2 regions of the Acidovorax sp. LjRoot129 genome follow, and region 2 is predicted to be linked to the other one. Evidence: riboswitches for the same ligand, from Rfam matches in the RefSeq annotation. Region 2 holds a riboswitch; the other holds the start of a gene.

Region 1 (3,401 bases), 2.3 Mb from region 2:
CGTCGTTGGCGTCCGATGCGCAGCCGGGGCGCAGGCCGTCGCCCAGGCTGAACGACACGTCGTACGCCTTCATGATGTCGCAGATGTCTTCGAAATGCTCGTACAGGAAGCTCTCGCGGTGGTGCGCCATGCACCACTTGGCCATGATGGAGCCGCCGCGCGACACGATGCCCGTGCGCCGCTGCGCCGTAAGGTGGATGTACGCCAGGCGCACGCCAGCGTGGATGGTGAAGTAGTCCACGCCCTGCTCAGCCTGCTCGATCAGCGTGTCGCGATAGATCGCCCAGGTCAGGTCCTCGGCCACGCCGCCAACCTTCTCAAGCGCCTGGTAGATCGGCACCGTGCCAATCGGCACGGGCGAGTTGCGCACGATCCAGTCGCGCGTGGTGTGGATGTTCTTGCCGGTCGACAAATCCATCACGTTGTCGGCGCCCCAGCGGATCGCCCACACGAGCTTTTCGACTTCTTCCTCAATGCTCGAGGTGACAGCCGAGTTGCCGATGTTGGCGTTGATCTTGACTTTGAAGTTGCGCCCGATGGCCATGGGCTCGACCTCGGGGTGGTTGATGTTGGCGGGGATGATCGCGCGGCCCCGTGCCACCTCGTCGCGCACAAATTCGGGCGTGATGATGCGCGGGATGGTGGCGCCCATGGGGTTGCCCATCAGGCGCTTCTCGCGGCCTGCGTCGGCCATGTACTGCTCCATCCACTCGCGCTTGCCGTTTTCGCGGATGGCCACGTATTCCATCTCGGGGGTGACGATGCCTTTGCGTGCGTAGTGCATCTGCGTGACGTTGGCGCCAGCCTTGGCACGCAGGGGCTTGCGCTGCAGGGCGGCAGCCTCCGCGCGCAGCTGCGCCAGGCGGGTGGCGTCCTCGCTCTTTTGGCCGTCGTCCAGCGCCACGGGCGCGCGGCCTTCGTAGTGCTCCACATCGCCGCGGCCAGTGATCCAGCCACCGCGCACATCAGCCAGGCCCTTGCGCACATCGATCACGGCCTCGGCGTCGGTGTAGGGGCCCGAGGTGTCGTAGACGCTGACCTGCTCGCCGTTGGTCAACGCAATGTCGCGTACCGGCACGCGCAGGCCCGGGTGGACATGGCCCGGGATGTAGGCCTTGCGGGATGCGGGAAAAGGCTCGCGCGTGAGCGCCAGCAACTCGGCGAAGGTCTCGCGGGTGGCCAGCTGGGCGTGGGGATCGGGTGCGTTCATGGGGCAGGTCTCCTGGTTCCGGGGCGGTGGATGGCTGCTCCGGAATGGACCTGTGCGCCCCTCAGTGCGCGCGCGCCTGAGGCAAATGTGCCCGCACGGATGGCAGGCATGGGACAAGGAGGTCGGCTCTTCTTCCGCCGGTATGAACCGGATCAAGTTCGTCGGGTTCGCAAACCGCCTGAATTTCTTCAAGCGGTCCGCATCTCAGTGCATCAGCACACCCCGGAGCAGGCGCGAGTATAGGCCAGCGCTGCCGGCGCGCCCGCACCGCCCTCAGGCGAGCCGGCCGATGAGGATCACTGCAAAGAAAAACACGGCGGCAATCACTGTCCACTTCAGGATCACCAGCCCAAGCCGCTTGTAGCGTGCCTGGCCCGTGCCGGCGTAGAACGCAAACGACACGGCAGCTGCCAGAAGCAGCAGCATGGCAAGCCAGCGAAAGATCAGCACCGCGCGCCGCCGTTCACCATGCGCGCGCCGGCTGCGCAAAACCGCCGGGGGCTTGCCGTTCGTCTTCGAAGGTCACCACCTCCCACGCATCACGCTGGGCCAGCAGTTCGCGCAGCAGCCGGTTGTTCATGCCGTGGCCGGAACGGAAAGCACTGTAGGCCGCCAGGAGCGGCTTGCCGATGAGGTACAGGTCGCCCATGGCATCGAGGATCTTGTGCTTCACGAACTCATCGTCGTAGCGCAGGCCGTCGCTGTTGAGCACCTTGTAATCGTCCATCACGATGGCGTTGTCGAGCCCGCCGCCCAGGGCCAAGCCGTTGGATCGCATCATCTCGACATCGCGTGTGAAGCCAAAAGTGCGGGCGCGGGCGATGTCGCGGCTGTAGTTGCCCGCACCCATGTCGAACTCCACGCGCTGGCCGGTGGAGTCCACCGCAGGGTGGTCAAAATCGATCTCGAAGCTGAGCTTGTAGCCGTGGTACGGCACCAGACGCGCCCATTTGGTGTTGGCGCCCTCGCCCTCGCGCACCTCCACTGGCCGAGTAACGCGGATAAAACGCTTGGGCGCGTTCTGCAGTTCCACGCCAGCGCTCTGCAGCAGGAACACGAAGGACGCAGACGAACCGTCGAGGATGGGCACCTCTTCCGCCGTGATGTCGACGTACAGGTTGTCGATGCCCAGCCCCGCGCAGGCCGACATCAAATGCTCCACCGTATGCACCTTGGCGCTGCCCACCGCGATGGTGGAGGCCAGCCGGGTGTCGGTCACCGCCTCGGCACGGATGGGGATGTCCACAGGCTGCGGCAGGTCCACACGCCGGAAAACGATCCCGGTGTCCGGCTGCGCAGGCCGCAAGGTCAGCTCGACCCTCTGACCACTGTGCAGGCCTACGCCCACGGCGCGGGTGATCGTCTTGAGGGTGCGTTGCTGGAGCATCTTTGGATTTTAATGGGCCGACCCCGCACAAACCACCCGTTGCTGCCTATGACCCTGATAGGAAACGGAGAGCCGGAAACCGCGGCGCAAGCTGCCAGGGACACGCAGGTAGCGCCAAGAACGGCTGCTTGGCGCGCCCCGCGTAGCCAGACGGCGGTGGCTGCGCAGCTGAGGAGCATGCGAGCCAAATAGGAAGCGCGGTGGTGTAAACCGTCACGGCCCAATGCCAGAGACACCGCGCAAGGGCCGCCCCGCCGCGCTGGTGTCGTCCCCCTTCCCGGAGCGCGCAGCGCGCAGAGAGAAGGGGGAAGCGGCGCAAGCCGCTCAGGGGGAAGACCTCTACTAGTCGGCCTGCTTGCGCAGGAACGCCGGGATTTCCAGGTCGTCCATGCCACCCGACGACAGCGCGTCGACACGCGCGGCAGCCTGCGTGCGGTTGGTGCGCCACACGCTGGGCACCGACATGCTGCCGTAGTCGGCCTGTGTGCCGCCGGCGTGGCCGCCCTGCAAACCCACGGTCGAGCCCATCACGCCCGCGCCGGCCAGGGGCATCTGATAGGCCACGTTGTCCGTGCCGGTGCGCAGGCCGCCCTGCACCACCGAGATAGGCTGGCGGCGCGCGTTCTGGCGTGCCAGGCCGGTCGCAACCACCGTCACGCGGATCTCGTCGCCCAGGGTCTCGTCGTAGGCAGCGCCAAAGATCACGTGCGCATCGGGCGACGCGTAGGCATTGACCGTGGTCATTGCCATGCGCGATTCCGACAGCTTCAAGCTGCCCTTGGCGGCCGTCACCAGCACCAGGAC
Region 2 (3,401 bases):
CCTTCAATCCATCTGGGACACCTACACCGCGTCGTGGAAGGCCGATTCGGCCGCGGAGCGGACGGCACTCTTCACGGAGTCCCTCGACCCCGCCTGCACCTACAACGACCCGCTGGCCACGGCCCAGGGCTGGGACCAGTTGACCGCCTACATGGACGACTTTCATCGCCAGGTGCCCGGCGGCCATTTTGTGACCCACTACTTTGCGAGCCACAACCAGCAGAGCATCGCCAAATGGAACATGGTCGACGGCACCGGCCAGGTGATCGGCGAAGGCGTCAGCTACGGCCGGTACAACGACCGCAACCGGCTGGTGGCCATGACCGGCTTTTTTGAAACCCCTTGATCGGACAACACCACCGTGCTTTATCTCAGGCAAATACAGGAGGGCATCGATTTCATCGAGGCCCATCTGGAATCGGATATCGAGCTTGTCGATGTGGCACGGGCCGCGGGCATGAGCCAGTGGCACTTCCAGCGGATCTTCAAGGCGCTGACCAGTGAGACCCTGAAGACCTACATCCGGTCGCGGCGCTTCGCCCGGGCGCTGGAGCAGCTGACCAGCACGCGGCTTCCGGTGCTGGACATCGCGCTAGCAGCAGGCTACGAGACGCAAGAGAGCTTCACCCGCGCCTTCAAGGACTGCTTTCGGCTCACGCCATCGCAGTACCGCAAGATGGGCAACCGATCGCTGTTCGTACGCAAGATCCGCATCGACGAAAGCTATCTCGCTCACATCCACAGCAACCTGTCGCTGGCGCCGGTCATCCAGCAGCGGCCCGCCATGCAAATGGTCGGCATGCCTACCGACTACTACGGCATCGATTCGGAGAAGAACAACCTCGGCCAGAAGCTGCCGCCGCTGTGGGGCCAGTTTCTGCCACGGCTGGGCGAGATTCAAAACGTGGTGCCCGGCATTTGTTATGGCGTGGTGGCACCCGCGGGGCCACACACCGAACAGCTGCGCTACCTGGCCTGCACCGAGGTGCGCGGCCCGGGCGCGCTGCCCGACGGCATGGTGGCGATGGAGCTGCCCGCAGCGACCTATGCACGCTTCACCCACCGGGGTGCTGCGCAAAATGTCGATGCCACGGTCAATTACATCTATTCGAGCTGGCTGCTGTCCTCCGGGCAATCGCACACCCTGGGGCCGGATCTGGAGATCTACGACTCGCAGTACCACCCGACGGCGGACACCTCGGTCATGCACTACGCGGTCCCCATCGCCGCCGCCACAGGCCGCTGAACACGCCCCACTACAATGCCCACCGCGCTCCTTTCGCGGAGCGCCATCGCTAGGGGTGTCGTCACCGGGCCGCCGGAATCGACTGAGAGAGTCCCTTTGAACCTGATTGAGATCATCCTCGCGCAGGGAAGCATGTCTGTTTGGGCCGGACCTTGAGTGATCTTGGGCTGCGCCTTCAGGCCGCCGCCCTGCTCTGTTAGGACTTACGCAAATCGGGATGCGACATCAGCCCGCCTGGGGCTGAGCCGCTGGCCTGAGCCCTGTTTTGCGTAGGTCATGTCTGTACTGCACGGAGCCTGCCCATGTCCTCATCCCCCGCTGCGCCCGCCGCCAACGAAGCGCTGGCCCCCGTATCCCCCGACCGCCGTGTCTTTCAGTGGCACGACCATGCCTCGCTCTGGTTCAGCCTGGGCGTGGGTTTGCTGGTCATGCAGGTGGGCGCGTACCTGATGCCTGCGCTGGGCACTCAGGAGGCGCTGATTGCCATCGTCTGCGGCTCCATCGTGGGCGCAGGCCTGCTGGGCTGGGTGGCCAAGATCGGTTGCGACAGCGGCCTGGCCAGTGCGGGCCTGATGCACGCGGTGTATGGCCGCACCTTCGCCAGCCTGCCGATCATCCTGAACATCGTGCAGCTGGTGGGCTGGGGCACGTTCGAGCTGGTGGTGATGCGCGACGCCACCGTGGCCATCGGCCAGCAGTCCGGCCACTTGGCCGGTGCGCACTGGCCCGTGCTGGCCACGCTGGTGTGGGGCGGCGTGGTGATGCTGCTCATCAGCGGCTCGATGGTGCAGCTGGTGCGCAAGGTGATCGCACGCGTGGCGCTGCCGCTGGTGGTGCTGTCGCTGCTGTGGCTGTCGTGGCAGTTCTTGTCGCTGGCGCAGACACAAGGTTTTGAAGCACTGTGGACGCGCAAGGGCGAAGGCGGCATGGGCGTTTTGCCCGCGCTGGACCTGGTGATCGCCATGCCCATCTCTTGGCTGCCGCTGGTGGCCGACTACGCGCGCCACGGCAAGAACGGCGGTTCCGCATTGCGCGGCACCTGGCTAGGCTATGCGCTGGCCAACATGTGGTGCTACACGCTGGGCGTGCTAGTGGCCCTGACCTTGCCCAGCAAGGACCTGGTGCAGGCGCTGCTGCTGGCCCAGGGCGGGCTGATTGCGCTGTCACTCATCCTGATTGACGAAGTGGACAACGCCTATGGCGATGCGTACTCGGGCGCGGTGTCGGCCCACAGCCTGCTGCCCCGCTGGGGCGTGCGCAAATGGGGCCTGGCCATGGCCGCCGTGTGCACCGCGCTTGCGCTGGTGTTGCCCATCCACAGCCTGGAGCCGTTTTTGCTGCTGCTCAGCTCGGTGTTTGTGCCCCTCTTTGGCGTGATCCTGGGTCGGTTGGCGTTTGGAGCCAATGCGCCCGCATTGCTGGCCGCGGCGCGCCGGGTCAATGCGGTCCCCGTGGCGATCTGGGTACTGGGCATTGCGGTGTACCACCTTGCACCCAAGGTGGTGCCCGGGGCGGGTTCGGCCTTGCCTGCACTGGCGTTCAGCCTGGTGCTGGCCTGGGCCACGCGCCCGCGCCGCGCCTGACGCCCCGCGGCGGCGGCCCAGGCCGCTGCAGCCTTGTGCGAGGCTTGCAGGCGTTTACTATTATTTTTATAGCAACAAGCGCTTGACACACAAGCGCTAGCGGCCTAAAACACTCAAAAAATCAACCCTGCACCACCACCTGGGCGACCGGGGCATAGCCGTGGTTCAGCGGGCCGTGCCCTTGGCCGGTGTGCACGTCGGCCCCCGCGGCGATGGCACCCAGGATGTAGTTGCGGGCGCGCTCCACCGCCTGCTGAAGCGGCAAGCCCAGCGCCAGGTGAGCGGCAATCGCGGACGACAGCGTGCAGCCCGTGCCATGGCCGTTGTGCGTGGCGATGCGCGGGGATTCGAGCCGCTGCAGCCCACCGCCGCGTGTGGCCAGCACATCCACCACCCAATGCCCTGGCAGGTGCCCCCCCTTGAGCAGCGCCGCGCGCGCGCCCAACGCGCACAGCGCCTGCGCGGCTTCGCCCAGCGTTTCCACGCCCTTGATGCTGCGGCCCAGCAGCCAGCCGGCTTCGTCCAGGTTGGGCGTGATCACCTCGGCCAGCGGAAACAGCTCTTGCACCAGC

Evidence for each region. Region 2 has a riboswitch for thiamine pyrophosphate ahead of ACSQ3Q_RS14940 (purine-cytosine permease family protein). Riboswitches for the same ligand answer to the same signal wherever they lie in the genome.
Region 1: another riboswitch for thiamine pyrophosphate. It lies ahead of thiC (phosphomethylpyrimidine synthase ThiC); the one in region 2 lies ahead of ACSQ3Q_RS14940 (purine-cytosine permease family protein).

What each region holds. Positions count from the first base shown of each region.
Region 1 covers NZ_CAXUSE020000001.1:963,308-966,708, reverse strand. Annotated here, with positions in the region: gene thiC (phosphomethylpyrimidine synthase ThiC) at 1-1,210, opposite strand, end outside; TPP riboswitch at 1,323-1,445, opposite strand; gene ACSQ3Q_RS04460 (hypothetical protein) at 1,484-1,636, opposite strand; gene lpxC (UDP-3-O-acyl-N-acetylglucosamine deacetylase) at 1,674-2,597, opposite strand; gene ftsZ (cell division protein FtsZ) at 2,940-3,401, opposite strand, start outside.
Region 2 covers NZ_CAXUSE020000001.1:3,241,772-3,245,172, forward strand. Annotated here, with positions in the region: gene ACSQ3Q_RS14930 (nuclear transport factor 2 family protein) at 1-346, shown strand, start outside; gene ACSQ3Q_RS14935 (helix-turn-helix domain-containing protein) at 362-1,246, shown strand; TPP riboswitch at 1,288-1,392, shown strand; gene ACSQ3Q_RS14940 (purine-cytosine permease family protein) at 1,549-2,829, shown strand; gene thiD (bifunctional hydroxymethylpyrimidine kinase/phosphomethylpyrimidine kinase) at 2,951-3,401, opposite strand, start outside.